DNA from 3 places in the Arthrobacter sp. Y-9 genome. Region 1 is predicted to be linked to each of the others. Evidence: riboswitches for the same ligand, from Rfam matches in the RefSeq annotation. Region 1 holds a riboswitch; each other region holds the start of a gene.
What was found. Region 1 has a riboswitch for thiamine pyrophosphate ahead of thiC (phosphomethylpyrimidine synthase ThiC). Riboswitches for the same ligand answer to the same signal wherever they lie in the genome.
Positions count from the first base shown of each region.

Region 1 (10,386 bases):
CAGGTACTGCTGCGCCTCGCCGGCCGCGAACGGCACGTCCTCGTCGGCCGCCCACTGGACCGCCACGGACTGCAGCGCGGGGTCCTCGCCGTCGCTCTGGTAGCCGGGCAGTTCCTCCAGGACGCGGACGGCGGAGGCCGGGAAGGCGTACAGCTCGTCGACGGCGATGTCCGCCATCTCGAGCTCCTGTTCGCCCTGGGTGTGCACGGCCTGCGCGGCCAGGGAGCACAGCTGCTCGACTTCGAAATCACTGATGCCGGGGATCCGGAGAGACGACCCGTCAGGGGCCGCACCCCCGGACAAAGCCTTGGCCCGCTGCAGGGCCTCCTGGTGAGTGGCGATGAAGACCTCTACGAAAGCGTTCGACTGGCTCATGTCATCCTCGGGTTCGTCGGTGGCGCTGGGGGTTCCCGGATCTCCAGGACGACTGGAGCCGGATGGCTTCAGGCTATCCCACCGCGATGCGCACCTGGTTGCGCCACGGGTCTTCGAAGCGCAATTCCGCACCGGTGTGGTGATGGGCCACCCCGGCGACGCGGAGACGGTCCGCGAGCGCCGCGACGTCGTCGTCCGCCGGGACATGGAGGAGGACCTCGCCGAGCCCCAGCGTGTCCTTGCGCGGACCGGCTCCGCGGCTGTTCCACACGTTCATGGCCATGTGGTGGTGATAGCCGCCGGCCGAGACGAAGAGGGCGCTGTTCCCGATCTCCGCGGTGCGCTCGAAGCCCAGCGTGTCCACGTAGAAGCGCGCGGCGGTCGCGACGTCCCCCACCTGGAGATGCACATGCCCGACGTCGGCACGCGCCTGCCGCTGCTGCTGCAGCGCGGTTTCACTCAGGTGCTCGCCGAGGTAGCCGTTGGGATCCAGCGGCAGCGAGTCCATGACGACGGTGCTCCCGTCCCAGGACCATTCGCTGCGCGGACGGTCGTAGTACAGCTCGATGCCGTTGCCCTCGGGGTCGCCGAAGTAGAACGCCTGGCTGACGAGGTGATCGGCGCTCCCCTGGAAGAGCCGCGCGTCATAGGACGCGGCGGTGGCCAGCGTGGCCGCGAGGGACGCCTGATCCTCGAAGAGGAGCGCGGTGTGGAAGAGCCCGGCCTCTCCCCGGCCCGGAAGCTGCAGCCCGGCGGCCGGCTCCAGGTGCACGAGGGCGGCGTCGCCGCGGCCGAGGTAGAGGCCGCCGTCCCGTTCGGCGACGACCTCCAGGCCGAGTGCGCGCTGGTAATAGTCGCTCATGAGGTTCATGTCGGCGACCTTGAGCATGACGGTCCCCATGCTCAGATCGGCGGGGAGGAGGTCCTGGGACTGCGGGAGCGAAGTGTTCATACCTCTAAAATTACTTGAAGCTTCAATTTATTCCATCCCGGTGGCGCGTTTTTCGCCCGGCAGGTCACCATTCAGGACCACGCGGCGTGGCGCGGCCAGCGTCCCCAGGTTCCGGCGCGGGTCCTGCGCGTACAGCACCACATCAGCCGGAGCGCCCTCCTCGAGGTTCTCCGCCCCGAGCCACTCCCGGGCGGACCAGCACGCGGCGTCCAGGGCCACCACCGACGGCAGCCCCGCGCGGTGCAGCTCCGCGATCTCGTCCGCGATCCGCCCGTGCGCGATCACGCTGCCGGCGTCCGTCCCCGCGAAGATCTGGACCCCGGCCGAATAGGCACGGGCGACGTTCTCGTAGCGCCGCTCCCAGAGCGCGTGCATGTGCGCCGCATAGACCGGGAACTTCGGTTCGGCCTGGGCCACGATGTCCGGGAACGTGGCGATGTTGATCAGGGTGGGGACGATCGGGATGCCCGCCTCCACGAGCCGGGGCAGGTGCTCCGGCTGGAGACCCGTCGCGTGTTCGATGCAGTCGATCCCGGCGGCGATGACATCGTCCAGGACCTCCTCGCCGAAGCAGTGCGCCGTGACCCGGGCGCCCTCCTCGTGGGCCGCGGCGATCGCCTCCGCCACCAGATCGGCGGGGAACGACGGGCGGAGGTCGCCGGCGTCGCGGTCGATCCAGTCCCCCACCAGCTTCACCCAGCCCCGCGGGTCAGCAGCCACGGAAAGGCGAGCCTGTTCGCGGACGGTCTCGACGAGGTCCCGGTCCTCAACCTCGAGGGCCAGGCCGCGGAGGTAGCGACGGGAGGCGGCGACGTGCCGCGCCGCCCGGATGATGCGCGGCGCGTCGGCCCGCCCGGTGAGCCAGCGGGTGTCCGCCGGGGACCCGGCGTCGCGCACCAGAAGAGTGCCCGCGGCCAGATCGGCGCGCGCCTGCGCCAAGGAGGTGGGTTCGTCCGCGGCGCCGCCCTCCACGAGGCCGATGTGGCAATGCGCGTCCACCAGGCCGGGGACCACCCAGCCGTCCAGCGTGAGGTCCGGTTCCACCGTCGGCATGCTGAACGTCAGGCGCCCGTCCACGGACCAGAGCCCGAGGGCTTCGTCGTCCGGCCCCAGCAGAACGGGGCCTGTGAACTCGATGACTGGATGGCGTCGCATGTCCGGCATGGCTTCAAGCGTAGGTCAGTGCGCCGGCGAGCGGGAGATGACGGTCACGGTCCGGGCGTTGCGGACCGCCCCGTCCGGACCGTGCTACGGTGTTCGCGACCACACGGGTGTCCCAGGAGGGGCTGAGATCGGACTGTCACTGTCCGGACCGTAGAACCTGACCGGGTAATGCCGGCGAAGGAAGTGAGTACCGATGAAATCCTTGCAGCAATCCCCTGCCCACAGCCTGGAATTCCTCACGGGAGACGACGGCATCGCCGTGCCCGTGACGAGCATCCAGCTGGACGACTCGCCCGACGGCACTGCCAACGCCCCGTTCCAGGCGTACCGCACGGTGGGGCCGGGCAGCGAACCCGAGCATGGCCTGCCGGCCCTCCGCGCCGGCTGGATAGCCGCCCGCGGCGACGTCGAAGAGTACGAAGGGCGGCAGCGCGATCTGCTCGACGACGGCCGCTCGGCCGCACGCCGTGGCGCCGCCTCCGCGGAGTGGCGAGGTGCGCAGCGGCCGCCGCTGAAGGCACAACCCGGCCGGCGGGTGACCCAGATGCACTACGCCCGCGCCGGGATCGTGACCCCGGAGATGCGCTTCGTGGCACTCCGCGAGAACTGCCCGGTGGAACTCGTCCGCTCCGAGCTCGCCGCCGGCCGGGCGATCATCCCGGCCAACATCAACCACCCGGAATCCGAGCCGATGATCATCGGCAAGGCCTTCCTGGTCAAGATCAACGCCAACATCGGCAACTCGGCGGTGACCAGTTCCATCGCCGAAGAGGTGGACAAACTCCACTGGGCCACCCTGTGGGGCGCGGACACGGTCATGGACCTCTCCACCGGGGACGACATCCACACCACGCGCGAGTGGATCCTGCGGAACTCCCCCGTGCCGATCGGCACCGTGCCCATTTATCAGGCCCTGGAGAAGGTCAACGGCGACGCCTCGGCGCTCACCTGGGAGGTCTTCCGGGACACCGTGATCGAACAGTGCGAGCAGGGCGTGGACTACATGACCATCCACGCCGGGGTGCTCCTGCGCTACGTGCCGCTCACGGCGGACCGCGTCACGGGCATCGTCTCCCGCGGCGGCTCCATCATGGCCGGCTGGTGCCTGGCGCACCACCGGGAGAACTTCCTCTACACCCACTTCGACGAACTCTGCGAGATCTTCGCGCAGTACGACGTCGCCTTCTCCCTGGGCGACGGCCTGCGCCCCGGCTCGACGGCGGACGCCAACGACGCCGCGCAGTTCGCCGAGCTGGACACGCTGGCTGAGCTCACCAAGCGGGCGTGGGAATACGACGTCCAGGTCATGGTCGAGGGCCCGGGGCACATCCCGTTCCACCTGGTCCGCGAGAACGTGGAACGCCAGCAGGAACTCTGCGACGGCGCCCCGTTCTACACGCTCGGCCCACTCGTGACGGACGTCGCCCCGGGTTACGACCACATCACCTCGGCCATCGGCGCCACGGAGATCGCCCGCTACGGCACTGCCATGCTGTGTTACGTCACGCCCAAGGAGCATCTGGGGCTGCCGAACAAGGACGATGTGAAGACCGGCGTGATCACGTACAAGATCGCGGCCCACGCGGCGGACCTGGCCAAGGGCCACCCGGGGGCACACGAACGGGACGACGCCTTGTCCAAGGCCCGGTTCGAGTTCCGCTGGAAGGATCAGTTCTCGCTGTCCCTCGACCCCGCCACGGCCGAAGCGTTCCATGACGAGACGCTGCCCGCCGAACCGGCCAAGACGGCGCACTTCTGTTCGATGTGCGGGCCGAAGTTCTGCTCCATGAGGATCTCCCAGGACATCCGGCGGGACTTCGGTTCGCGGGAAGCCCAGGAGGCCACGGTGGAGGAAGCCCTGGCTCAGGAAGCCCTGGCCGGGATGGCGGCGAAGAGCCGGGAATTCCGGTCCCAAGGCGGCAAGGTCTACGTGGAATCGATCCCGGTGGGCGCGCCCCAGGACTGAGTCGCAGGAATGCGGGGTCGCTTGCTGCCGGATGATCCGTCCGGAGCCGGCAGGAAGTGACCCCCGCAGTGCGTTTAAGGTTTAAGGCAGTGCGCCTCAGGCGGTGCGGCGGAGAAAATCCTTGATGGCGGCCGCGCCCTCGAAGGAGTCCTGTGGCCGGTGACCGCCTGGCGCCACGACGTGTTCCGCGCCGGACTCGGCCAGGAGCCGTGCGGTGCGTTCGTATGCCGGCTCCCACCCGCCGGAGAGCACGAGCATCGGAACACCCGGGATGATCGCGCCTTCGGTCCCCTGGGGACGGGGCGCGGTGAGATCCGGCAGCCACGGTTCGCACAGGACGAGGGCCCGCACCAGTGAGGGATGCTCGACGGCGGCCTGCACGGCCGCCGTCGAACCCTCGCCATGCGCCACGAGGGCGGACGGCACCTCGGCCAGGGTGCCGAGGACCGCCTCGGCGTCGAGCGCCTGACCGTCCGGCTGCTTCAGGAACAGCGCGTCGAACTCGAGCGCCAGTCCGTGCTGCCGTGGCCAGGCGGCGGCCCCGGACGCGTCACGCCCGGGGACGAAGACCACCCGGGGCAGCGCGCCGGTGCTGTTCAGGACCAAACCTTATTTGCCCAGGAACTTCTCGAAGCCCTTGGGGAGCTCCATGGTGGACGGGTCGAAGTCCTGCGCCTGCTGCCCGAACGCCGCGCCGGACGGGGCGCGGTTCGCCTTCCGGGCCTCGGCTTCGCGCAGTTCCTGAGCGGCCTTCGCCGGGTTGCCCGAGCGGGCCTTCTTCTTACCGGCGTTCTTCTTGGCCGCCTTGCGAGCCGTTCCGCCACCGGCGCCCATCGACATGCCAGGCATCCCCGGCATACCGCCCTGCGCCATCTTCTTCATCATCTTCTGGGCCTGGCCGAAGCGCTCCAGGAGGCCGTTGACCTCGGAGACGTGCACGCCGGAACCACGGGCGATACGGGCGCGGCGCGAGCCGTTGATGATCTTCGGCGCCACACGCTCGTGCGGGGTCATGGAGCGGACCATCGCCTCGACGCGGTCGATTTCGCGCTCGTCGAACTGCTCCAGCTGCTGACGCATGTTCTGCGCGCCCGGCATCATCATGAGCATCTTCTTCATCGAGCCCATTTTGCGGATCTGCTGCATCTGGGCGAGGAAGTCGTCGAAGGTGAAGTCCTCCTGGTCGGCGAACTTCTTCGCCATCCGGGCGGCTTCGTCCTTGTCCCAGTTCTGCTCGGCCTGCTCGATCAGGGACAGGATGTCGCCCATGTCCAGGATGCGGGAGGCCATGCGGTCCGGGTGGAAGAGCTCGAAGTCGTCCACGCCTTCGCCGGTGGAGGCGAACATGACCGGCTTGCCGGTGACCGACGCGACGGAGAGCGCGGCGCCACCGCGGGCGTCGCCGTCGAGCTTGGACAGCACGACGCCGGTGAAGTCGACGCCCTCGTGGAAGGCATTCGCCGTGTTGACGGCATCCTGGCCGATCATCGCGTCGATGACGAACAGGACCTCGTCAGGGTTGATCGCCTCACGGATACGGCGCGCCTGGTCCATCATCTCGGCGTCCACGCCGAGGCGGCCGGCGGTGTCCACGATGACCACGTCGTGCAGCTTCTGGCGGGCCTCGGCCACGCCGGCCTCCGCGACGGCGACCGGATCGCCGGTGGGGACGTCGAACTCGCTGGTGGTGCCCGGGTGCGGTGCGAAGACCGGCACGCCGGCGCGCTGGCCGACCACCTGGAGCTGCGTCACGGCGTTGGGGCGCTGAAGGTCACATGCCACCAGCAGGGGGCTGTGGCCCTGGCCCTTGAGCCACTTGGAGAGCTTGCCGGCCAGGGTGGTCTTACCGGCGCCCTGCAGACCGGCGAGCATGATCACGGTGGGCGGGTTCTTGGCCAGACGCAGGCGGCGGGTCTCGCCGCCCAGGATCGTGACGAGCTCCTCGTTGACGATCTTGACGATCTGCTGGCTCGGGTTCAGCGCAGCGGAGACCTCGGCGCCGAGGGCGCGCTCCTTCACGCGGGAGGCGAACTCACGCACCACGGGCACGGCGACGTCGGCATCCAGCAGGGCGCGACGGATCTCGCGCACGGTGGCATCGACGTCGGCCTCGCTCAGGCGGCCTTTGCCGCGGAGGTTCTTGAACGTCGCTGTGAGCCGGTCAGAGAGTGAATTGAACACGCGCCGCGCACTTCTTTCGGATGGAGGTTCTAGGACTTCGCCCAGGTGCGGGAACGAACCCCTCACCGGGCCCCGCGCCAGGGTGGCACGGGCTTTCAGCTTTCTAGGGTACCAAGTCGGACTGACGAGATGGCATGCTGGCATGGTGACCAGTACGCGACGCGCCCGGCGATCCCGGGCCCAGGACATCAAGACACTGCTCATCCTCGGCGCCTCGGGCGACCTCACGGGACGGCTCCTGCTCCCGGGGCTCGCTTCCCTGGTCTCCGCCGGGCGGGCGCCCGGGCTCACCCTGGTGGGTGCGGGGACCGAGCCCTGGACGCCCAGCAAGTGGCAGCGGCGGCTCGCGAAGGCCCTCCCCCTGGACGCCGGCGAGGAGGCGAGCGCCCACTGGAAGGAGCTCATGGCCACCTCGCAGTACCGCCAGGTGGATGTGACCGCGCCCGGCGCCCTGGCCGGCCTGCTCGCGTCGTTGGACGGCCCCGTGGCAGTCTTCTTCGCCCTGCCGCCGCGCATCAGCCAGCTCGCCTGCGAATCGCTCTCCCCCGAGGAGGTTCCCTTCGGTACGCGCCTGGTCCTCGAAAAGCCGTTCGGCTCGGACGCGGCCTCGGCCCGCGAGCTCAACGGCACCCTGCGCCGCCTGGTTCCCGAGGAGCACATCCACCGGGTGGACCACTTCCTCGGCAAGTCCACGGTGCTCAACATCATCGGCATGCGCTTCGCGAACCGCTTCTTCGAGCCGCTGTGGAACCGGGACAACGTCGCCGAAGTGGAGATCGCGTTCGAGGAGGACCTCGCCCTGGAGGGCCGTGCGGGCTATTACGACTCCGCGGGAGCGCTGCGTGACATGATCCAGAGCCACCTGCTCCAGGTGATGGCGCTCATGGCCATGGAACCTCCCGCGACGCTCAGCGAGCGCGATCTGCGGGACGGCATCGCCACGGTCCTGCGCGCCAGCCGCGTCGCCACGCCGTTCCGGCGCAACACGCGCCGCGCCCGGTACACCGCCGGCAGGATCGGCGGCCGGAAGGTCCCCGACTACGTCGCCGAAGAGGGCGTGCACCCGGACCGTGAGACCGAGACGTTCGCCGAGGTCCGCGTCGAGATCAACAACACCCGCTGGGCCGGGGTGCCGTTCATCCTGCGGACCGGCAAGGCCATGGGCACGCGCCGCAAGGAGGCCGTGGTCCGCTTCCGTCCGCTGGCGCATCTGCCGGCCGGCTTCAGCGGCACGGACCAGCCGGACGAACTGCGCATCGGTTTCGGGCCGGACACCCTGAGCATCGGCCTGGACGTCACGAGCGCCGGGAACGGCTTCGAACTCTCCCGGGCGGAGCTGGCCACCGAACTGCACTCCTCGGCCCTGCTGCCCTACGGCGAAGTCCTGGACGGCGTGCTGCACGGCGACCCGCTGCTCTCCGTGCGCGCCGACGTGGCGGAGGACTGCTGGCGGATCGTGGACCCCGTCCTGTCCGCGTGGTCCCACGGGCGCGTCCCGCTCGAGGACTACCCGGCGGGGTCCCAGGGGCCGGTCACCGAGAGCTGACCCCCCACCCCCTTGAACGCACGACGACGGCGACGCACCCTGGCCGGGTGCGTCGCCGTCGTCGTGGGGGGAGGTGATCGTGCTGGGGAGGTTTTCGCCTCCCGCCGGGCGGGAGGCCGGAACAGCTCCGCTAAATGGCGGCTGCTCCGCGTTCTCCGGTCCGGACCCGGACCGCTTCGTACACGTCCACGGACCAGACCTTGCCATCACCGGCGCGGCCGGTGTTGGAGCTGGCGATGATGACGTCCACGACGTCATCCGCCGTCTCATCCGTGGCCAGGACCTCCACCCGCAGCTTCGGCAGGAGGTTCACGTTGTACTCGGCCCCGCGGTACACCTCGGTGTAGCCGCGCTGTCGGCCGTAGCCGCTGGCCGCGCTCACCGTGAGTCCCTGGACCCCGTACGCTTCAAGACCTTCGCGGATGCTCTCGAGCTTCTCCGGGCGGACGATTGCCGTGACGAGTTTCATGCGTCAACACTCTCCTTGCGATCCTTGCCTGCGCTCTTCTTGGATCCGGCGGAATTCCGCTGGAACTCTGCTGCCCGGCGGTCCAGCGCCTCAGAGATGGCGTCCAGCGAACCGTGCGGCTGGAAGGTGCCACCCTGACCGGCGATGCCGAACTCGTAGGCCGACTCCGCGTGGAGGGACAGGTCCACGCCGATCTCCTCCTGCTCCTCCGAGACCCGGAAGCCGAGCGTCTTGTGGATGGCGAAGCCGATGATGGCCGTCAGGACCGCGGTGTAGACGATGGAGAAGCCTGCCGCCGCCAGCTGCGACCACAGCTGGTCCCAGCCGCCGCCGTAGAAGAGGCCGGCGCGGGAGCCTTCGAGCGGGATGGCGATGAAGCCGAGCGCGACGGTGCCGATGATGCCGGAGACCAGGTGGACACCCACCACGTCCAGGGAGTCGTCGTAACCGAAGCGGAACTTGAGGCCGACTGCCAGGGCGGAGGCCACACCGGCCACGATGCCCAGACCGATGGCGCCCACCGGGCTGACGTTGGCACAGGCGGGGGTGATGGCGACCAGACCCGCGACCACACCGGATGCGGCGCCCAGCGAGGTCGGGTGGCCGTCACGGATGCGCTCGGTCACGAGCCAGCCGAGCATGCCAGCGGCCGGAGCGGCGAGGGTGTTGATCCAGATGAGGCCGCCCTGCTGCGCGGTGGTGGCGGCGCCGGCGTTGAAGCCGAACCAGCCGAACCAGAGGATCGCCGCACCGAGCATGACGAACGGGATGTTGTGCGGGCGGTGGTTCGGGTCCTTGCCGAAGCCGCGGCGGTTGCCGATGATCAGGACGAGGATGAGGCCTGCGACACCAGCGTTGATGTGCACCACGGTGCCGCCGGCGAAGTCGATGGCCGGGCCGAGCGCCTTGCCGATGGCGCCGTCGGGGCCGAAGAGACCGCCGCCCCACACCATGAACGCGATCGGGCAGTAGACCAGGGTCACCCAGACCGGCACGAAGAGCGCCCAGGCGCCGAACTTCGCACGGTCCGCGATGGCGCCGGAGATCAGGGCCACCGTGATGATGGCGAAGGTGGCGGCGTAGCCGGCCTTGATCAGGCCGTCAGGGGTGCTGACGTTCTCCAGACCGAAGGTGGCGAAGGGGTTGCCGAACAGTTCGAACACGCCTTCGCCGCCGCTCATGGAGGATCCCCAGAGGACCCACACCACGCCAACGATGCCGATGGAGATGAAGCTCATCATCATCATGTTCAGGGCAGCTTTGGCACGGGTCATGCCGCCGTAGAAGAATGCCAGGCCGGGCGTCATGAACAACACCAGGGCCGCAGCCACCATGACCCACACATTGCTGGCGGTAAGTTCCATGGCTTTCGGTCCTTTCTCGAAGGGGCACTCTCGCGAGGTGCCCGTGGTTCTCTCTGACGCCGGGGCGTCCTGCATTCAACTTTCGGCGTTCCGTGTTTCACCTGGCCTGGTGGTTCATTGCGTGGTTGTTACGCTTCCGGCCCGGGCGTAAAGGGTCGGTGTCGGAAACGTTTCCGGCATGTTTCACGGCCAGGTTCGCGGCCCCGGGACGCACGAAGGCCCCGCAGGCGTTCGCCTGCGGGGCCTTCGGAAGGGATCCGGAGTTCTGTGGTCCGGAGAAATGCTCAGTCGAGCAACGCGTCGACGAACGCCTCGGGGTCGAACGGCGCCAGATCGTCGGGGCCCTCGCCGAGGCCCACGAGCTTCACC
Region 1 is NZ_CP121463.1:2,226,238-2,236,623, forward strand. Features, by position in the region: gene P9849_RS10015 (hypothetical protein) at 1-375, opposite strand, end outside; gene P9849_RS10020 (VOC family protein) at 449-1,327, opposite strand; gene P9849_RS10025 (amidohydrolase family protein) at 1,355-2,491, opposite strand; TPP riboswitch at 2,585-2,691, shown strand; gene thiC (phosphomethylpyrimidine synthase ThiC) at 2,685-4,457, shown strand; gene P9849_RS10035 (hypothetical protein) at 4,554-5,063, opposite strand; gene ffh (signal recognition particle protein) at 5,067-6,638, opposite strand; gene P9849_RS10045 (glucose-6-phosphate dehydrogenase) at 6,781-8,184, shown strand; gene P9849_RS10050 (P-II family nitrogen regulator) at 8,315-8,653, opposite strand; gene P9849_RS10055 (ammonium transporter) at 8,650-10,017, opposite strand; gene ftsY (signal recognition particle-docking protein FtsY) at 10,302-10,386, opposite strand, start outside.

Region 2 (10,386 bases), 320 kb from region 1:
CGAATCAGCCCGAGTCCCAGCAGCCGCAGCCTCAGCAGCCGCCGGTTCCCCCGCAGCGCCCCCAGAATGCGCCGACCCAGCAGGGCCAGGGGCAGCCGCAGGGCCAGCCGCAGCAGTATGGCCAGCAGCCGGGACATCAGCCGCAGTACGGCCAGCAGCAGTACGGCCAGGGCGGGCAGCAGCCCCAGCAGTACAGCCAGCAGCCCGGAAACCAGCAGCAGTACAACCAGCAGCAGTACAACCAGCAGCCTTACGGCCAGGGCCAGCCCACGCAGCAACAGGGTTACCCGCAGCAGGGCCACTACCAGCAGTACGGCCAGCAGCAGAGCGGCCAGTACCAGCAGCAGAGCCAGTATCAGCAGGCCGGCCAGGCCGCGCCGCAGCAGTACGGTCAGCCGGGTGGATCGTATGGCCAGCAGGCGTACGGTCAGCAGCAGTTCGTCTATGGTGGCCAGTCCGCCGCAGTGCCGGGCCCCCTGGACCCGGGTGCCAGCCTCGGCTTCATGGCCGCCATCAAGACGGTGTTCCGGAAGTACGCCACGTTCACCGGCAGGGCGGGCCGTCCGGAATTCTGGTGGTGGTTCGTGTTCGTGGCCGTGATCGGCGTCGTCCTCAGCACCCTTGCCGTGATCTTCTTCAGCACTGGCCTGTCGCAGGCGGTCGCCGACGGTGATTACACGGAGATCCCCGGCACCGGTCAGGCACAGGTCAACTCGAACGCCTCGATGATCATCGGCTTCGTGCTCTGGGGTATCGCCGGCCTGTTCTCGCTGGCGGTCCTCGTGCCGACCCTCGCCGTCGGGGCCCGGCGTCTCCACGACGCCAACTTCAGCGGCTGGTTCCTGCTCCTCTACCTGGTCCCTATCGGCAACCTGGTGCTCCTGTTCCTGTGGGCTCAGGCTCCCAAACCCGAAGGCGCGCGCTTCGACGCGAGCTTCTGACGCCGTCGTCGACGGCCAATCTGGAGCCGAAAGGCCGCCACGGAGCATCTCCGTGGCGGCCTTTCCTTTCCCTGGGGCGTTCCGTGGGCGAGACTGGCGGGAGAACAGGACACCACCAGGGAAAGCGTGAACATGAGCCAGCCTCCGAACCACCCCGGCGACACCCCTTCCGCGAGCGGCGCGCAGCCGCCGCAGCCCGGCACCCAGCCGGTCCAGCCCGGCACGGGCGCACCGGTCCCGCCGGAGACCGCGCCCGGGTATTCACAGCAGTACCCGCAGCAGCACCCCCAGGCCTACCCGCAGCAACACCCGCAGGGCGGTCCCGCCTGGCAGGCTCCCGCGTGGCCGGCGCCCGGATGGGGTCAGCCCGTCCCGTTCGTGCCGCGCCCTCGCGTCGGGTTCGTGGACGCCATCAAGTCCGGCTTCCGAAACTACGCCACCTTCAACGGCCGTGCGGTCAACTCCGAGTTCTGGTGGTGGTTCGTCTTCGAGTACCTGGTGCTCGGGATCCTCGGCTATGTGGCGTACTTCTTCCTGTTCGCCGGCATCATGACGTCGCTGGGCGGGGCGCTGTCGACGTCGTCCCGGCGCGGTTACCGCAGTCCGGAGACCGACTTCATCTGGAGCGCTCCGCTGGTGGCCGGGATCGTGCTGGGCATCCTCTTCGTCATCGTGGCGCTGGCGCTGCTGATCCCCGGGCTCGCTCTGCGGGTCCGCCGTCTGCACGACGCCGGATACAGCGGCTGGTTCGTCCTGCTGAGCCTCGTGCCGTTCGGTTCGGTGGTCGTGCTGGCGCTCCTGGCCATGGAAAGCAGCCCCGAAGGCATGAAGTACGGATATTGAGCCTGCTCAATGGGGAGTTTTCCCCATTGAGCGAAGGCTGGATGTGGTGGAGACTGTACGGTGAAGAAGCATCAAGCGCACCCATGAACAGGGAAAGAACAGGACCATGACGCAACAACCCGATTGGCAGAACAACAACGGCGGCCAGCCGCAGCAGCCGTCCTACGGCCAGCAGCCTCCTCAGGCACCCCAGTACGGGGCCCCTCAGGCGCCGCAGGCTCCTCAGTACGGCCAGCAGCAGCCGTACGGCCAGCAGGGCTACCAGCAGCAGCCCGCCAGCCCGTACGGCCAGCCCGCTTACAGCGGCGGCCTCTACCCGCCGTACGTCCCGCGCCCGAGCGTCGGATTCTCGCAGGCCATCAAGATGGGCTTCGCCAACTACGCGAACTTCAAGGGCCGCGCCAGCCGGAGCGAGTTCTGGTGGTGGTACCTCTTCCAGGCACTGGTGGCGGGTATCCCGATCGCCATCGGCTACGGTCTGTTGATTGGTGGGATCGTCTCTCAGTCGGCGTACTCGGACTCCTCGACCGGTTACACGTCCTCTTCGGACGTCACCTTCACCGGGGCGATGGTGTTCGGCACCATCCTCCTGATCCTGGGTGGCCTCATCGGACTGGCCCTTCTGGTGCCGTTCATCGCCGTCGCGTGGCGCCGTCTGCATGACGCAGGCTTCCCCGGCCCGATGTATTTCCTGGGCCTCATCCCGTACGTGGGTGGCATCATCCTCATCGTGCTGTGTGCCATGCCCAGCAAGCCCGAGGGCATGAAGTACGAAGTCCAGTAGCTCCGGCTGCGACGACCACGGCCCCGGCGCCTTCGCGAGAAGGCGGCCGGGGCCGTGGCTGTTTAAGAGAAGTGTCAGGCGTCGGGGAGCTCCGCGAGCAGGCGGCGTGCGGCGTCCGCAGGGTCCGCGGCCTCGGTGACGGCGCGGACCACCACCACACGACGGGCCCCGGCCTCGACCACCTGGGCCACGTTGCCGTGATCGATGCCGCCGATGGCGAACCACGGGACGGAGGTCCCGGTCGAGTCCGCGTACCGGACCAGATCGAGACCCACCCCGGCGCGGCCGGGCTTGGTCGGAGTGGCCCAGAGCGGCCCCACGCAGAAGTAGTCGGTCTCACCGCGAGCCGCGGCAGCGAGGGCGGCGTCCACCTGCTCCGGCGCGTGGCTCGAGAGGCCGAGCAGGACGTCGTCGTTCAGCAGGGAACGTGCGGCAGGCAGCGGCAGGTCCTTCTGGCCCACGTGCAGCACCGGGCTGCCGGAGAGGCGCGCGATGTCGGCGCGGTCGTTCACGGCCCAGAGCTTCCCGTGGCGTTCGGCAGCCTCGCGGAGCACTGCGAGGAGCTCCAGTTCCTCGGCCGCTTCGATCTTCTTGTCCCGCAGCTGGATGATGTCCACCCCACCGGAGTACGCGGCGTCCACGAAGTCCGCGAAGTCCCCTCGTTCCGCCCGCGAATCCGTGCAGACGTACAGTCGTGCGGCGGCGAGGGAAGGTGTCGCAATTGCTCGATTACCCATGGGCTTCAGCCTAGTTCCTCTAGACTGGTGCGGTACTGCGGGAGCCGGAGCGGATGGTCACATTCGCCGGCTGAGAGGGCTTGAGCGCCGACCGCCACACCTGATCCGGTTAGCACCGGCGTAGGGAAGGACGAGGAGCATGGAACAGGAGCCGGTGGACGTCGCCGTGATCGGCGCGGGCATCGTAGGCCTGGGGATCGCCTGGACGCTGCTGTGCTCCGGCCGCCGCGTGACCTTGATCGACCCGGCCCCCGCACAGGGCGCGACCTTCGCCGCCGCCGGCATGCTGGCCCCGGTGAGCGAGTACCACTATCAGGAAGAAGCTCTCCTGGCGCTGACCCTGGAATCGGCGGCGCTCTGGGAGGATTTCGCCGCCCCGTTCGGGCCCCTCAACGGCCACCAGACGACGCCGACCCTCGTGGTGGGCTTCGACGCGGCCGACCGTGCCGCGCTCGCCGACCTGCAGGCGGCGCAGCAGGCACACGGCCTGGAGGTGCAGACGGTGTCGCTGCGCGAGGCGCGCCGGATGGAGCCCCTGCTCTCGCCGCAGCTCTCCGGCGCGTTCCTCACTCCGGGTGATCATCAGGTGGATCCGCGGGTCCTGCACGCCGTGATGCTGGAGGCCTTCCGCCGCGACGGCGGGACGGTGCTGACCGAGCGGGCGGATGGGCTGCACTGGACGGCGGACGACGACGGCGGCTCCTCCACGGACCGGGTGGCGGGAGTCCTGCTCGCCTCGGGCCGCGTCGTGGCCGCCGAAGAGGTCATCGTGGCGAACGGCCTGGCGTCCCCTGAGCTGAGTGGGCTGCCCGAGGGGCTGGACCTGCCGATCCGCCCGGTGTACGGGGACATCCTGCGACTGCGGATCCCGGAACGCCTGCGGCCCTTCCTTTCCGCGACGGTGCGCGGCTCGGTCCGCGGAATCCCCGTCTACCTGGTGCCCCGTGAGGACGGCACGGTGGTCATCGGAGCGACCCAGCGCGAGGACGGGCAGGCCGGAGTGTCCGCGGGCGGCGTGCATCAGCTCCTGCGGGACGCTCAGCAGCTGGTCCCCGCAGTGGCGGAGCTCGAACTCGAAGAGATCACGGCACGGGCGCGGCCCGGGACACCGGACAACGCGCCCCTGCTCGGCAGGGTCGCCGCCGCACACGGAGGCGAGGTGGCCGGACTGGTCATCGCCACCGGATTCTTCCGCCACGGCGTCCTGCTGACACCCGTGGCGGCCCGGGCGGTCCTGGACCTGCTCGACGGACATGACGACGGGCGCTGGGCGGCCTTCCGGCCCGACCGGTTCAGCCCGGGACTTCTGAACGAACACACAGTGGAGGCGCACGCATGAACATCACGGTGAACGGCGAACGGCGCGCCGTGGGGGAGGACGCCACGGTAGCGGTCCTGGTCTCCCAGGTGACCGGACGCGAGATCCTGGCGGACGGAAGGGCAGCGGACGGCCGCCGCGTCGGGATGGCCGTGGCCCGGAACGCCACCGTGATCCCGCGGAGCCTGTGGTCCGGGACCGTGCTGGAAGACGGCGACGAACTGGAACTCGTGACCGCGGTGCAGGGAGGCTGACATGACGGAGATGCTGCAGGACCAGGGGCTCGATCCCTTGGTGGTCGATGGAGTGGAGCTGGGGTCCCGGCTCATCATGGGCACGGGAGGGGCGCCGAGCCTGGACGGTCTGGGCGCCGCGCTCGTCGCCTCCGGGACGGAACTCACCACCGTGGCGATGCGGCGGTACAGTCCGGCGCAGAGCGGCTCCTTGTTCCAGCTGCTCGTGGACCAGGGGATCCGCGTTCTGCCGAACACGGCCGGGTGCTTCACGGCGCGCGACGCCGTGCTGACCGCGGAACTGGCGCGCGAGGCCCTGGAGACGGACTGGGTGAAGCTCGAGGTCATCGCCGACGAGCACACGCTGCTGCCGGACGCCGTGGAACTGGTGGACGCCACCGAGCAGTTGGTCTCCCGCGGCTTCAAGGTCTTCGCCTACACGAACGACGACCCGGTCCTGGCGCTGCGCCTCGAGCAGCTCGGCGCCGCCGCCGTGATGCCGCTGGGCGCCCCGATCGGCACGGGGCTGGGCATCCTCAATCCGCACAACATCGAAGTGATCGTCTCGCGGGCCTCTGTTCCCGTGGTGCTCGACGCCGGCATCGGCACGGCGTCCGACGCGGCGCTCGCCATGGAACTGGGCTGTGATGCGGTGCTCCTGGCCACGGCCGTCACCCGTGCGCAGGATCCGGTCCGCATGGCGACCGCCTTCCGGCACGCCGTGACGGCGGGCCGCCTGGCCCGCCTCGCCGGCCGTATCCCGCGCCGCGAGCACGCACTGGCCTCCTCCAGCATGGAGGGCCGGGCCGAGTTCCTCTGAGCCACGGGGGTCCTCCGGGACGTTCCTCTGACGCCCAGAGGGCAGGGTGGAAGATTCCGGGGCGGGGGCTCCGGCGCGGATCGCGGCGCGCGGCGAGACCCGAGCGAGAGGCGACAACGACTGAGGGGCGCCTCCCGGACCTGAACGGTACGGGAGGCGCCCCTCGGCGTCGCGCCTGAAAGACGTCCGGCCTGAAGGAATCAGACCTTCAGGATTTCCGTCAGCGCCTTGGCGTCCTCGGCGGATCGGCGGGAGCTGAGGATCCAGGACACGGAGAACGACGCCGCGATGCCCAGGACCAGCGGTCCGATCCACGGCAGCCAGGTCCAGCCGGGCAGGTAGCCCAGTCCGAACGCGATGAAGATGATCCAGCTGAGTGCGGTGACCAGGACGCCCGCCCCGGCCGGGAGTGCGGCGCCCAGCGTGGCGCGCTGCCGGTTGACGGCCCAGGCGAGCGCGCCGACGGCCGCCACGAGCAGGACCGGGATGATCAAGGACAGCATGTCTGCCTACAGAGCGCCGAAACCGACGCGGCGCTGCTCTTCCGGGCCCATCTCGACGTAGCCGAGGACCGCTGCGGGGATGATCACGCGGCGGCCCTTGTCATCGGTCAGGGAGAGCTGTCCGCCGGAGGCGAGGGCCTCGGAGACGGCGGTGGCGATGGCCTCCGCTTCCTCGGAGGACTCGAACACGACTTCGCGAGCGACGTTCTGGATGCCGATCTTTACTTCCACAATTGCCTCCTGGCAGTTTCGTGCGGGCCACGGACGAACACGGCGCACCGCAGGCTTCAACAGCTGTTCCAAGCCTAATATGGCGGGCCGGGGGAGAAGGCCTGTTCGGGCACGCTGGGAGCGAACACGGGGTCGGGCGGAGCGGAGGCGCGCGCTCAGCTCTCCTTCGGGAAGCGGCTGATGCCGCGCCAGGCGAGGCGGTAGATGAGGTCGCTGGCGACGTCGAGGTCGAGCTTCCCGTCCGTCTCGAGCCAGTACCGCGCACTGACCTGGGCCATGCCGGCCAGGCCGCGTCCGAGGAGCTGCGCTTCCAGGAGGGGGAGTTTCGTGTCTTCGGCGATCACCCGGGCGACCGCGTCCGCGAAGGTCCGGTTGAACGTCTCCAGACGGTCGCTGACCTCCTCGTCATTGGTCAGTCCGGATTCGAAGACCAGACGGTGCGCCTGATCGTCGCCGGCCATGAACTCGAAGTAGGCCCGCATGACGGCCTGGACGCGGAGCTTGTTGTCCGTGGTGGAATCGATGGCCGTCAGGAGCATGTCCGTCAGCACCGCCAGATGGCTTTCCAGGAGTGCGAGGAAGAGTTCCCGTTTGGAGGGGAAGTGCTGGTAGAGGACCGGCTTGCTGACCCGGGCCGTCTCGGCGATCTCGTCCATCGCGGCACCGTGATAGCCGTTCGCGACGAACACCTCCTGGGCCGCCTGGAGCAGCTGTGCCCGCCGTTCGTCCCGGGGAAGACGCGCGGTACGAGCGCCCGGCCGTGCTTCGCTCACCGTCACATTCCATCCTTTACTTCCAGCGCCATCCCTGTGCGTCCGGCGTGAAGGCCAGTTTACCCATAGGTAATATGACGCGTGTGAGGCGGTGGGCATACATTGAAGACATGTCCTCCCTGACTTCCCGCACCGCTTTGCCGCCCCTGGTCGAACCCGCGGCGGATCTGACCCGCGAAGAGCTCGAGCGCTATTCGCGCCACGTGATCATCCCGGAGATCGGCTCCGAGGGCCAGCGCCGGCTGAAGAACGCGCGCGTCCTGGTGATCGGCGCCGGTGGGCTGGGCTCGCCTGCGCTGCTCTACCTCGCGGCGGCGGGCGTGGGCACCCTGGGCGTGGTGGACGACGACGTCGTGGAGCTGAGCAATCTCCAGCGGCAGGTGATGCACACGGTCGATCGTGTGGGGCTGCCGAAGACCGAATCGGCCGCGCTGGCCATCGCCGAGCTGAACCCGTTGGTGACCGTGGTCCAGCACCGCGTCCGCCTGGACTCCTCCAACGCCGTCGAGCTCTTCCGGCAGTACGACCTGATCCTGGACGGCGCCGACAACTTCGAGACCCGCTACCTCGTCAACGACGCCGCGGCGATCGCGGGCAAGCCGTACGTGTGGGGCTCGATCTTCCGGTTCGACGGGCAGGTGAGCGTGTTCTGGGAGCAGCACGGCCCCACCTACCGGGATCTGTACCCCGAAGCCCCGCCGGCCGGCAGCGTCCCGAGCTGCGGCGAAGGCGGCGTGTTCGGCATGCTGTGCGCCGCGGTGGGCTCCCTCATGGTGAGCGAGGCCATCAAGCTGGTGACGGGCGTGGGCCGGTCCCTGCTGGGCCGTGTCGCGCTGTTCGATGCCCTGGGCGGGTCCTGGCGGGAGATCACCGTGCTCAAGGATCCTGAGGCGCAGCCCATCACCGAGCTGAGCGACTACGCCGCGTTCTGCGGCATCGCACCCGCGGAGGAGGCGTCGTCGGAGGCCGGCGGTGAGGACGACGGAGTGATCGACGCGCGGCGCCTGGCTTCGATGCTGGAGCAGCGCGACGCCGGGACACGGGACTTCCTGCTGGTGGACGTGCGGGAGACGGGGGAGCGGGACATCGTGGCGATCCCGGGCTCCGTCCTCATCCCGCAGGGCCGGATCCTGGCAGGCGACGCGTGGAACGAGCTGCCGCGGGACACCGAGATCGTGTTCCACTGCAAGGCGGGCAGCCGCTCCGCGAACGTGCTGGCCGCCGCGCGCCGCGAGGGCTACACGAAGGTCAGCCACCTCGACGGCGGCGTGCTGGCATGGGTGCGGGACGTGGAGCCGGGCAAGCCGGTCTACTGAGGGTTCGGGCCTGAGCGTCCGGATGTCCGGGTTCCAGGCCCGGAGGCCTCAGGCGCTGAGGTCCTGCTGAGTCTGAACCTGCTGAGTGTGATCCTGCGCGGCGCCGCCGTGCGACGGGGCTTCATGCGCAGGGCAACCGGCCTCCGACGCGGCAGGCTGCGGCTCGGCGACGTCGATGCCGTAGAGCGCCTCGATGGCGTTCACGTACTGCTCCTGCAAACCGGCGGCGGCGAGTTCGCGGCCGCGGACCATGGGGGTGTGCAGGAGCTGCTTGACCATGCGGCGCAGCGCGAACTCCACCTCCTCGGCGGCGGCGGTGCAGCCGTGCCTGGCCCGCACGCGCTCCATCTCGGAGTCGAGCACGGACATGGTGTGGCGGCGCAGCGCCACGATGGCGGAGTCCACGCTGCGGGAGCGCCGCTCCGCTTCGAATTCATGCGCGGCGGAATCCACGATCCGGGTGGCCTCGGCCAGGGATTCGGCGGCTTCCTCGGGCGCGGCGAGCCGCACGGATTCCAGCGTGAGGAGTTCCACGCCGTCGAGCTCATCCACGGCGGGGTCGAAGTCGCGGCTGAGCGCCAGATCGATCACGATCAAGGGCCTGGGCTCCGGGCCGCGGACCTCGGCGAGCTCCTCGGCGGACACCCGGCGGTCCGAACCGCTGCAGCCGATCAGGACGTCGGCTTCGGCGATCGCGGCGGACAGATTGTCCGCGTCGAGCGCGGTGCCGCCACGGGCCGCCACGAATTCGCCCGCCCGGCCGGAGCCGGAGAAGACGCTGACCCGGGTGCAGCCGCGTTCGCGGAGCAGGGCCATGGTGGCTCCGGCGTAGGCGCCGGTGCCGAAGAGGACCACGCGGGTGTTCTCCCAGTCGCGGTCCACGGACAGCTCGGTGGCCAGTTCGAGAGCCACGGAGACGATCGAGAGGCCGCGGCTGCCCAGGGCGGTGCGGGTGCCGACCTCCTTCGCCGTGCGGCTGGCTGCCTGGAACAGGCGCACCAGGCCGGGGCTCGCGGTGCCGGAATCCTGGGCGGTGATGAGGGCGCGGCGCACCTGGCCCGCGATCTCGCGTTCGCCGACGACGGCGGAGTCGAGTCCCGCGCCGACCGAGAAGAGGTGGCGGGCCACTTCGGGGCCACGGCGGAGTGTCAGGGCCTGGGAGACGGTGTCCACGTCCAGGCCGCTCTGGGTGGTGATGTTCTTGAGAAGTTCGTCACGGGCCGCTTCCAGGCCGCGTTCGGTGGCGGCTTCGGCGTAGATCTCGAAGCGGTTGCAGGTCGCCAGGACCACGGAGCCGTTCAGCGCGAGGTCCTCGGCGGCGTCACCGGAGCGGCCCGGCAGCGGCGGCGACATGGCGCTCCGCGAGGCGACGGCGGAAGCGCCCTTGCTCAGCCGAGCAACGGTTTCGAGGTTCAGATCGGCGTGGGTCGCCGTGAGGGAAAAGAGCACCACAGTGGCACCATCTTATGCTCTTCGCACCTTTGTAGAAAAACCGGCCGCGAATCCGCGGATCCCAGCAATGGCGCGGAAATCACTGACACAGTGTCAGTGACGAAGTGTCGTCAAGTGGGAGCCCCGAAGGTAGGCACAATCAAGATATGCCTTCCATGCTCCAGGCCCTCCCGGCTGCCCACCCTCTGGTCACCGGCGCCACGTCGGATTCCCCGCTGATCACCGCGTACCGCGGAGGCAAGCCCACCCGTCGGCCCGTGTGGTTCATGCGCCAGGCCGGCCGCTCGCTGCCCGAATACCGCGAGGTCCGCCAGGGGATCTCCATGCTGGACTCCTGCCTCAAGCCCGAGCTCGCCGCGGAGATCACGCTGCAGCCCGTGCGCCGCCACGACGTCGACGCCGGCATCTTCTTCTCCGACATCGTGATCCCCCTCA
Region 2 is NZ_CP121463.1:2,548,187-2,558,572, reverse strand. Features, by position in the region: gene P9849_RS11480 (DUF805 domain-containing protein) at 1-941, shown strand, start outside; gene P9849_RS11475 (DUF805 domain-containing protein) at 1,074-1,784, shown strand; gene P9849_RS11470 (DUF805 domain-containing protein) at 1,891-2,568, shown strand; gene thiE (thiamine phosphate synthase) at 2,643-3,305, opposite strand; TPP riboswitch at 3,333-3,449, shown strand; gene thiO (glycine oxidase ThiO) at 3,445-4,644, shown strand; gene thiS (sulfur carrier protein ThiS) at 4,641-4,877, shown strand; gene P9849_RS11450 (thiazole synthase) at 4,879-5,676, shown strand; gene P9849_RS11445 (hypothetical protein) at 5,877-6,179, opposite strand; gene P9849_RS11440 (DUF3107 domain-containing protein) at 6,186-6,410, opposite strand; gene P9849_RS11435 (TetR/AcrR family transcriptional regulator) at 6,566-7,183, opposite strand; gene moeB (molybdopterin-synthase adenylyltransferase MoeB) at 7,294-8,499, shown strand; gene P9849_RS11425 (glutamyl-tRNA reductase) at 8,548-9,951, opposite strand; gene hemE (uroporphyrinogen decarboxylase) at 10,098-10,386, shown strand, end outside.
Region 2: another riboswitch for thiamine pyrophosphate. It lies ahead of thiO (glycine oxidase ThiO); the one in region 1 lies ahead of thiC (phosphomethylpyrimidine synthase ThiC).

Region 3 (10,386 bases), 1.2 Mb from region 1:
GTTCTGGAACACCACGGAAGCCGTGCCGCCGGCCGCCTCGGGGAGGGCCTGCTTGAGGTGGTCGATGACCCGCTGGGTCTCGGTCCCCGGGATCTTGAACTCGTTGGTCAGCTGTCCCTTGAACAGCGCGGCGGAGCCGCCCACGGCCAGGAGTACCACGAGCCAGAAGGAGACGACCCACCAGCGGTGCCGGTAGGAGAACTTGCCGAGCCTGTAGAGCAGGAGTGCCATGGTCTGTGCCTTTGTTGGTGCCGGTGGTGCGGGGCGGAGTGCGAGTGGACGGGAGGTCTGGGGTTGTGGTGGTCCCGGGGTTTCCGGGTGGGCCGGGGTTCCCGGGTGGGCCGGGGTTCCCGGGTGGCCCGGGCCGCTCAGGCGAAGCCGTTGCGGAGGTGCTGGAGGGCCTGGGTGATGAGGTTTCTGAGGACCATGCTGTCGGCATCCGTCACCTGTCCACTGCGAGGAGCCTCGTGTTCCAGCCAGAACTCCGTTGCGGCCTTCCCGGCGCCGATGATGGCGCCCACCATGGTTCTGACGAAGAAGGGGTCCGCTTTTGTTCCCAGACGTTCCACGGCGGCGGCGCTGAGCTTGCTGGTCGCATCATCCCAGGCCATGAGCTGCCAGCGCTGGACCTGGGGCTGATTCTCGGTCAGAAGGCACATCCGCGCCATGCGGGAGAGTGATCCGGGCTCGACGAGCGCCATGACCGCGGCGATCGCGGAATCGAGGATCGTCTCATCGGCGGGGCGCTGGCGGAACTCTCCGATGGCGCCGTCCAGGAAGTTCTGGACCGTGGCCGCCAGGGCCGCCTCGGGGCTCGGGAAGTAGTTGAAGAAGGTGCGGCGGGAGATGCCGACGGCGTCGGCCAGGTCCTCCGCCGTGAAATTGCCCAGGCCGTTCTCGGAGAGCAGGTTGACCGCGGCCTCGATGATGGCTGCGCGGGTGGCCTGCTTGTTGAGCTCGCGGCGGGAGGTCTTCTCCTCCGCGGAGCCGCCGTGGGGATGATCCGGTGGAGTTCCGTCCAGGAATGTGGTGGAGTCCATGCTCCGATGCTACGGCAATTTGTGCACCCAGTGCAATTAGGGGACCGAGTGCAAAGTTCGACCCGGTGCGCTGCCCGCCCGTGAGTCCGCTGTCGAGGGGGTGAATCCGCTGACTCGTGGAGCGGATTCACGACGTCGACAGCTGACTCAGCAGAAGGCGGCGAGCCCGGGGCGGTGGTGGCGAAACTGCGGTGGAGAGCTCGGTGGACGCCCCGGTCCGGGGGTGGCGCTCAGTTCCCCAGCACCTGATCCAGCGGGGCCTTCAGGGTGGTGTAGTCACTGGAGTCGACCTGCAGCAGCTGGCCTTCCAGCACCACGGACGGGGTGCCCCGCAGGCCGAGTTCCTTGGCATCGTCGAGGTCGCGCTGGACGCGGGTTGCGACGGCCTGGGAGGTGAAGTCCTTGGCGAAGCGGTCCATGTTCAGTCCCAGCTCGCGGGCGTACCCGGTGAAGGTCGCCGCCTGGCCCGACGTCGACTTGGCCCATTCGGCCTGCTTGCTGAACACGAGATGGCCCATCTTCTCCAGGGCGCCCTGTTCGGCGGCAGCCTCCACGGCCTTGGCCGCGAGCGGGGCGTTCTCATGCATGGGGAGCGGGAAGTTCCGCACGACGATCCGCACCTCGGAGCCGTACTCCTTCTTGGCACGCTCGATCAGGGTGTCCATCTTGGCGCAGTACGGGCACTGGTAATCGGTGAAGAGGATGAGGGTGGTCCGCGGCTTCGCCGGGTTGGCGATGATCCGCGCATCCGAGGGGACGAGCTTCGCCATGAGCTCGGCGGACGGCGTGCCCGGTGCGGTGGCCGTGGCGCTCGCGGACGGCGCGGTCGCATGGGACGACGACGGCGCCCCGCACGCTCCCAGCGTCCCCGCGGCGACCACGAGGGCCAGTGAGGCGAGGAGGGTCTTGGCGGTCGGTCCGGCCTTCTGGGTGCGCATCAGTCTTCTTCCATCGTCTTCCGTCGTCACATTCGGCTTGCGTGTGAGCCTAACGAGGGCGCTGAGACGGGGCCAAGTTTCGTGAGGCGGGCCACCCGTGGGGTGAGCTCGCTATGAGGGGTTCGAGATCGCTGCGGGCGACAGCGAGGTGAAGCTTTTGATAGCGAGGTCGGCCTTGCCCGGCGCTGAACTCGCTATCGAGGGTTCGAGGTCGTTGCGGGCGAGCCGAGTCCGCTACGAGGGGGGTGATCTGGGCCTGACCCGGTGCTGATCTCGCTATGAGGGGTTCGAGATCGCTGCGGGCGACAGCGAGGTGAGGCCTTGGATAGCGAGGTCGGCCCTGCCCGGCGCTGAACTCGCTATCGAGGGTTCGAACACGCTACGGGCGACAGCGTGGTCGGGCTCTGCCTAGCGAGTTCAGCCGGCGGGAGAGGTCCCGCGGACACCCGGCCAGGGCTGACTCCCGCGGCGCCCGGGGAATGTGACAGCGGAGCCCGCGCCGCCGTCGTCGTGCAGGTATAAACTGGGAGGCACAACGAACGACAGGGGAGCGCCGCCACCGCAGGGTGTGTGGGCGCTGAGAGTGCGGAGTAACCGCAGACCCTCGAACCTGATCCGGTTAGTACCGGCGATAGGGAGTCGAGCATCTCAGAACGTGCCTCCGGGCACCTCCCCTCCTGTAATCCCAGGAGGATGACAATGACTACTCAGGCTGTTGCCCAGCGTCGTGGCTGGCGCGTGGTGGACATCGTGGTGGCGGCGCTGATCGCCGTGGCCGGTGGCGTGCTGTTCTGGGCGTGGTCCCAGGGCGCGAACCTGATCACCCCGCTGACCGCCGCCTACGCTCCGCTCTCGGGCCTCTACGCCGGCGGCTGGATGATCCCGGCCGTGCTCGGCGCCCTCATCATCCGCAAGCCCGGCGCCGCTCTCTTCTGCGAGGCGGTCGCCGCGAGCGGTGAGCTCATCATGGGTTCGCAGTACGGCCTCACCGTGCTGATCTCCGGGCTGCTGCAGGGCCTCGGCGCGGAGCTGATCTTCGCCGCGTTCCTCTACCGGAAGTTCAACCTGCCCACCGCGCTTCTGGCCGGAGCGGCATCCGGGCTCTTCTGCGGCCTCAACGACAGCTTCCTGCCCTGGGGCTGGAACATCGCCTACGACGGCACCGCCAAGTTCCTCTACATCCTCTTCTGCCTCATCTCCGGCGCCGTGATCGCGGGCGCGCTGTCCTGGGTGGCCACGCGCGGCCTGGCCCGGACCGGCGCCCTCTCCTCCTTCGCCTCCCGCAAGGCCGGTACCGAGCCGGTCTTCGGCTGATCATGGGCGGTTTCGCCGGCGGTGTGCGGCCGGCCCGCGTCACGGCACGAGACTGGGGCTGGCGCCATGGCGGACGCAGCCGCGCAGCTGTGGCAGGGCTCGACCTCGACCTGGAACCCGGGGAGAAGGTCCTCCTGCTGGGTCCGTCCGGCGCGGGCAAATCGACGCTGCTGCACGCCCTGGCCGGAGTTCTCGGCTCCGCGGAGGACGACGACGCCGACGAGTCCGGCACGCTGTTGATCGACGGTCGTGCGCCCCGGGACGCCCGGGGCCGGGCCGGCCTGGTGCAGCAGGATCCGGAGACGCAGGTGGTGCTCGGCCGCGTGGGCGACGACGTCGCCTTCGGAGCGGAGAACCTCGCCGTGCCGCCCGCGGAGATCTGGCCGCGGGTGCGCCAGGCCCTGCACGACGTCGGGCTCGGTTCCCTGCCCCTCGACCACCCCACGCATGCCCTGTCCGGCGGACAGAAGCAGCGACTGGCGCTCGCCGGGGTGCTCGCGATGCGCCCCGGGCTGGTGCTGCTCGATGAGCCCACCGCCAACCTGGACCCCGACGGCGTGCTCGAGGTCCGCGATGCCGTGATCCGCGCCGTCACCGCTTCCGGCGCGACGCTCCTGGTGGTGGAGCACCGCGTGGAGGTGTGGAAGGACTCGGTGGACCGCGTGGTGGTCCTGGGTGCGGGAGCCGACGGGCCGTCGGGTGTGGTCGCGTCCGGTGATCCCGACGCCGTCCTCGACGCCCAGGGTGAGGCTCTGGCCGCCCAGGGGGTCTGGATCCCGGGACGGGTGCCGGTACTGGAGGGCTCGGGTCGCTCCCTGTCCGGGGCCGGCGCGGGCCGCTCCGGAGATCGTCCCGTCGGCCGTCCGAGTGCTGGTTCCGTGGGGGCGCTTGCCGATACCTCGCTTGCCGGTGCGGTCCTCCTGGAAGCCCGGGACCTGGCCGTCAGCCGGGCTTCAGCATCCCGCCGTGGATTCGCGCCCCGGAAGTCCGTCCCCGTGCTGAGCGGGGTGGATCTGGAGTTGCAGGCCGGCAGCGCGCTGTCGGTGACCGGCCCCAATGGCGTGGGCAAATCGACCCTGGCCCTCACCCTGGCAGGGCTGCTCGCTCCGGCCGGGGGCGCCGTCGTCGGCTCGTCCGAGCTGCTGGCCGCGGGCGTTGCCGTGCCCCGGCATCCGGAGCCGTACCGCTGGAAGGCGAAGGAGCTGATCACCCGGATCGGGACGGTGTTCCAGGAGCCCGAGCACCAGTTCGTGACGGGCAGCGTGCTGGACGAACTGCGCTTCGGGCCGCGGCAGCTGGGCCGCGGCGAGGAGCGCGTGGACGAGCTGCTGCACCGCCTGAGGCTCGACGGCTTGGCCGACGCCAACCCGTACACGCTGTCCGGAGGTGAGAAGCGGCGGCTGTCCGTCGCAACCGTGCTCGCCGCCCATCCCCGGCTGCTGATCCTGGACGAGCCCACCTTCGGGCAGGACGCGCGTACCTGGGCCGAGTTGGGCTCACTGCTGCTCGAACTGCTGGACGAGGGCGTCTCGCTCCTGTCCGTCACGCACGACGCCGACTTCACCCGCGCCCTCGGCGCCACGGAGCTGGTGCTCGGGGGAGCGCCGGGGCCGGAGCTCGCGGGTGCGGCCGCCGTCGTGCGAACCGTGGACGAACCCGGGAAGGGGGAGGCATGAGTGTCGTGACCGAGGACCGCGCCGTCGTGGACCCGTATGCGGCGTCCCGTGCCGAGCTGCCGCTTCTGGGGCGTGCGAACCCGCTGTCCAAATTCGGCGCGCTGGCGATCATCACGCTCGCCCTCGTGTGGTCGATCGACTGGCTGTCGGCCGGGATCGCGGTGTTCTGTGAGCTTCTCGTGCTTCCGCTGGCGGGCCTGAACCTCCGCCTGCTGTGGGCCAGGGCGTGGCCGCTCGTGGCCGCCGCCGTCCTGGGTGGCTGGAGCACGGCGGTGCTCGCCCCGGACAAGGGACCGCTCCTCTTCAGTTTCGGGATCTGGACCATGGGCGAACATTCTCTGCTCCTGGGTGTCGGGTTCCTCCTCCGTGGGCTGGCGATCGCGTTGCCGGCGGTGATCGTCATGGCGTGCACCGAGCCGACCGATCTGGCCGACGCCCTGGCGCAGCTGGCACGCCTCCCGCACCGCTTCGTCCTGGGCACCCTCGCGGCGCTCCGCCTGGTGGGGCTCATGGTGGCCGAGTGGCAGACCATCGGCATGGCTCGCCGGGCACGCGGGGTCGGCGCCTCCGGGAACGTCCTGTCCGGACTTGCCGCGAAGCTGGGCCAGAGTTTCGGGCTGCTCGTCCAATCGATCCGCCGCGCCTCCCGTCTGGCCGTGACCATGGAGGCCCGGGGTTTCGGCGCCGGGCCGCGAACCTGGGCCCGTCCGTCCCGGCTCTCCGGGGTCGACACCTGGGTCGTGCTGGGTGCCGTGGTCATCGCCGGGCTGTCCGTGGGGATCTCGGTGCTGCTCGGCGTCTGGCACGTGGTGTACTGACCTGGTCGGCGGGCTGTTGGGTTGACGACCTTGGCGGGCGGCGAGTTCGGGGATTCGTTCCGAGACCACTGGTTGCAGCCGGTGATTCCGGCATGAACCCCCGAGCCCGGCGCGAAGGACCGCCGGTTCATCGGCTCCTCCGCAGGCCGGCCAGAATCCGCTGCTTGAGGGCGGACTCGTCCTGCAGGTCGCGCCAGGAGATCCGGATGAAGGACCACCCCTGTTCCATCAAGAGCTTTTCGCGCTGTCGCTCCTCCACGAGCGCCTGAGCCGTCGGCTTGAAGTCGAAGTATTTGGAACTCCCGTCGAACTCCAGAGCGAGCTTCTTCGCCTCCCACCCGAAGTCCAGGCGACGCATTCCACGGGCGGTCCACACCTCCAGCTGAGGCGTGGGCTGTTCGATGTTCATCCGTCCGAGCACGACGCGAGTGCAGCTCTCGCCGGGGGACTCGCTACGGGCATCTGCGCCGTCCAGGATCCGCCGGAGCTGCACCACGCCCCGGTGGCCCACCAGCTGATGCGTCGCGTCCAGCACCTCCTGATGGCGCACTCCGGATCGCAGCGCCTGGTCCATGACGACCATTCCTCCGCTGAACGTCAGAGACCGCGCGCAGTCCACGGCGGTCCGGCAGGCCGAGGTGACCACGACGCCGGACACCACCTCGATCTGGTCCGCCGGCAGCGGCGCGGTGTGCGCCACGACGTCGGGCGCATGCTGTCCCTGGCCCGGGCGGGCTGAACTCGTCACGTGGATCAGCGGTTCCGGATGGAGGACGGCCCAGCCGCGGAGCCGCGCTGCGGTGGCGTGGCTGTAGGCATACCGGCTCGGCGATGCCCGGACCGCCACGTGGGCGTGCGCGAGGATCCGCAGCGTGTCCTGTTCCCAGGGCTTCCGCTGGTCCCAGGCGGTTCGGGGGGTAATAACAGCCCCGTCGAAGCCGTTGAAGGTGACCGGCTCGGCGCAGCCATCGGATGCCCTGGTGTCCCACGCCGGAATCCAGCAGCTGACGGGTGCGCCAGAAGCGCGGAGCGCTGGTCTCGAGGTGCTCGAGGAATTGCCCGGTCACGGTTTTCATGTGTGAAGTCTCGTCTGGAACTCGAGCGAGGAAGAGGGGGCCCCTGGCCCATGTGGATAAGCGAACCGGACGGGTCTGTGGGTGCCGGGGATCTGGAACCTTGATCTGGGCCCAGTTCGGGGGTTCGTGCCGAAAGCACTGGCTGCAACCCGCGCGGCGAGAACGAACCCCCGAACTCGGCAGGTGGGTACGGCGGGTGGGGCAGGTGGGGCGACTCGGCAGGTGGGGCGAGTGGGCAGGTGGGGCGGGGAGGTACGGGGCGGCGGGTGAGGAACGGCGGTGAAGGCGGCCCGGGGTGCTGAGTGGCCCTGACCCGCGGATCGTGACGCGAAATTCCGGAAGAAATATCGCACCCTGCGACTTAGGTATCCCATATTCACCCTGACGGACCGGTGATTTGCGTCGCGGTAACTCACATCTGATATATTCATGCTCATGACTGAGACGATGGATCACCTGGCTTCCTGGCTTCGCGACGCTCGCAGCGAGAAGGGTTGGACGCAGGGCAAGCTGGCCGAGGAGCTCGGCACCAGCCAGAGCGCCGTGGCCCGCATGGAGACCGGCAAGCAGAATCTGAGCCTGCGCATGATCCGCCGCCTGGAGGATCTCTTCGAGGCGACGCTCCTGACCCCCGCGCGGCCGCGCGTCACCCACCTGCGGGTGGAGGGCGGACATCAGCTCAGCGGCGCGGTGGACGTCAACAGCAGCAAGAACGCCGGCGTCGCGCTTCTGCTGGCCAGCCTCATCAACCGCGGCACCACCACGCTGCGCCGCCTGGCGCGCATCGAGGAGGTCAACCGGATCGTCGAGGTGCTCGCGAGCATCGGCGTCGAGTGCACCTGGCTGAACGACAACGACCTGCAGATCCGCCGCCCCGCCGTCCTGGACCTGGACGCCATGGACGTGGACGCGGCCCGTCGCACCCGCAGCGTCATCATGCTCCTCGGCCCGCTCCTGGACGAGCGCGAGGAGTACCAGCTGCCCTACGCCGGCGGCTGCGACCTCGGCACCCGCACCGTGGAGCCGCACATGCAGGCGCTGCGCCAGTTCGGGCTCGCCGTGGAGGCCAAGTCCGGCTTCTACCTGGTCCAGGCCCCCGAGGCCGACAGCAAGGACCGCACCTTCGTGCTGACCGAGCGTGGCGACACCGTCACCGAGAACGCGATCATGGCCGCCGCGCACCGCACCGGCACCACGGTGATCCGCAACGCGAGCCCCAACTACATGGTCCAGGACCTCTGCTTCTACCTGCAGATGCTGGGCGTGACGATCGAGGGCATCGGCACCACGACGCTGCGCATCACGGGCCGCACCAACATCGACCAGGACATCGAGTACTTCCCGTCCGAGGACCCGATCGAGGCCATGAGCCTGATCACCGCGGGCATCGTGACGAACTCCGAGGTCACCGTCCGCCGCGTGCCGATCGAGTTCATGGAGATCGAACTGGCCTTCCTGCAGCACATGGGCCAGGAACTGGAGATCTCCGGCGAATACGTGGCGCGCAACGGCCACACGCGCCTGGTGGACGTCACCACCAAGCCCAGCAAGCTGCACGCCTCGGTGGACAAGATCCACCCCATGCCGTTCCCGGGCATGAACATCGACAACCTGCCGTTCTTCGCGGTCATCGCGGCCAACGCCGAGGGGCAGACCATGATCCACGACTGGGTCTACGAGAACCGTGCCATCTACCTGACGGAGCTCAACCGCCTGGGCGCCAACGTGCAGCTCCTGGATCCGCACCGCATCTACGTCAATGGCCCGACCAAGTGGCGCGCGGCCGAGATCGGCTGCCCGCCGGCTCTCCGTCCGGCGGCCTGCCTGCTGCTGGCGATGCTCGCGGCCCGCGGCACCTCGACCCTGCGCAACATCTACGTGATCGAGCGCGGCTACGCGGACCTCGCGGACCGTCTCAACTCGATCGGCGCACGGATCGAGTACTTCGAGGACTGATCTCCGCCGCTTCCCCACCACGCGAACCGCCACTTGATGCCCGTATCCACCCCGGAAAAGGGCATCAAGTGGCGGTTCGCGTACGTGGCCAGGGGGCGTCCGCCGGGGAGAATGGAGGAATGAGCTCCATCCACCAGCGTTTCTGGACCCTGCCCGGCCTGCTCGGCAAGCATGTCGCTCGGCTGCCCTGGTGGGTGGTGTTCCTGGTCGGCCTGGCGTCCCTGGCCGGTGGCGTCTGGCTGTTCCTGCATCCGCTCGGGGCGCTGACCCGCATCGAGATCTACGCCGGGGCGGGCTTCGTGCTGTCCGGCCTGGGCGATCTGGCCGACGCCGCGCAGGAGGCACGGGCGGAAAAGGCTCGACGACGGCTCTGGCCCTTCCTCCTCGGGCTCGTCTGGATCGCGGCCGGCCTGGTCGTGCTGCTGATCCCGCTCCCCTCCGCCGTGCTGGTGTACCTGGCGGCCCTGACCTTCGTCTCCAGTGGGGCCACGCGACTGGTCGAGGTGCTCCGCGACCACTCCGACGCGCCGTGGCAGGACCTGCTCCGGAGCATCCTGGATCTGGTCCTGGCCGCGTTCTGCGCGGTGCTGCCGGGCACCGGGACCACGGTGCTGGCCTTCGCTTTCGGTCTGCGCAGCGTGCTGGTCGGCCTGAAGATCGCCGTCCTGTCCGTCACGAAACTGCGCCGGGCTCAGGCTGCCGCATGAGCGGAGCGTCTCTGTTCGACCTTGACGTGATCGGCGCGGGGCTGCCCTTCGCCGCGGCGCTCGGGGAGCTGTCCGTCGCGCTCGGCGGACCGGACGGGTCCGCTTCCGGCCGGAGGGACGACGACGCCGGGCCCGCCGCTGTCGTCCAGGCGCCGCCCGGGACGGGCAAGACGACCCTCGTCCCGCCTCTCGTGGCCACTCTCGCCGGTGCGCGGGCCGCGGGGAGGAGCCCGCGCGTCGTCGTGACCCAGCCGAGAAGGGTCGCCGCACGGGCCGCGGCGTCGCGCCTGGCCGCCCTGGACGGGAGCCCGCTGGGACGGAAAGTGGGGTTCACGGTCCGGGGCGAACGACAGGCCGCGCGGGACACGGTCGTGGAGTTCGTGACCCCCGGCATCCTGCTGCGCCGCCTCCTGGCCGATCCCGCCCTGGACGGGGTGGACGCCGTCGTCCTGGATGAGGTGCACGAACGCGCTCTGGAGAGCGACCTGCTCTTCGCCATGCTCGCCGAGCTGCGGCAGCTTCGCGATGACCTGATGGTGGTCGCGATGTCCGCCACTCTGGACGCCGCGCGGTTCGCGGAGCTGCTCGGCAGGGCGGCGGGCGCGGCGCCCGTGATCGATTGCCCCTCGGCGCTGCATCCGCTCGACGTGGCCTGGATTCCCTCGCCCGTCGCCCGCATGGACGAACGGGGCGTGACCAGGGGTTTCCTGGATCACGTGGCCGACACGGCGGCCCGCGAGCACCGGGCCGCGCTCGCCGCGGACCCTGACGTCGACGCTCTCGTGTTCGTCCCCGGGGCCCGCGAGGTCAGGCATGTCAGCGAACGGCTCCGCGGTCTGGCACCCGACACGGAGGTCCTCG
Region 3 is NZ_CP121463.1:3,388,635-3,399,020, reverse strand. Features, by position in the region: gene P9849_RS15420 (MMPL family transporter) at 1-231, opposite strand, end outside; gene P9849_RS15415 (TetR family transcriptional regulator) at 369-1,040, opposite strand; gene P9849_RS15410 (thioredoxin domain-containing protein) at 1,271-1,978, opposite strand; TPP riboswitch at 2,513-2,633, shown strand; gene P9849_RS15405 (ECF transporter S component) at 2,678-3,292, shown strand; gene P9849_RS15400 (ATP-binding cassette domain-containing protein) at 3,295-4,968, shown strand; gene P9849_RS15395 (energy-coupling factor transporter transmembrane component T) at 4,965-5,786, shown strand; gene P9849_RS15390 (hypothetical protein) at 5,914-6,633, opposite strand; gene P9849_RS15385 (UDP-N-acetylglucosamine 1-carboxyvinyltransferase) at 7,298-8,818, shown strand; gene P9849_RS15380 (DUF308 domain-containing protein) at 8,938-9,525, shown strand; gene hrpB (ATP-dependent helicase HrpB) at 9,522-10,386, shown strand, end outside.
Region 3: another riboswitch for thiamine pyrophosphate. It lies ahead of P9849_RS15405 (ECF transporter S component); the one in region 1 lies ahead of thiC (phosphomethylpyrimidine synthase ThiC).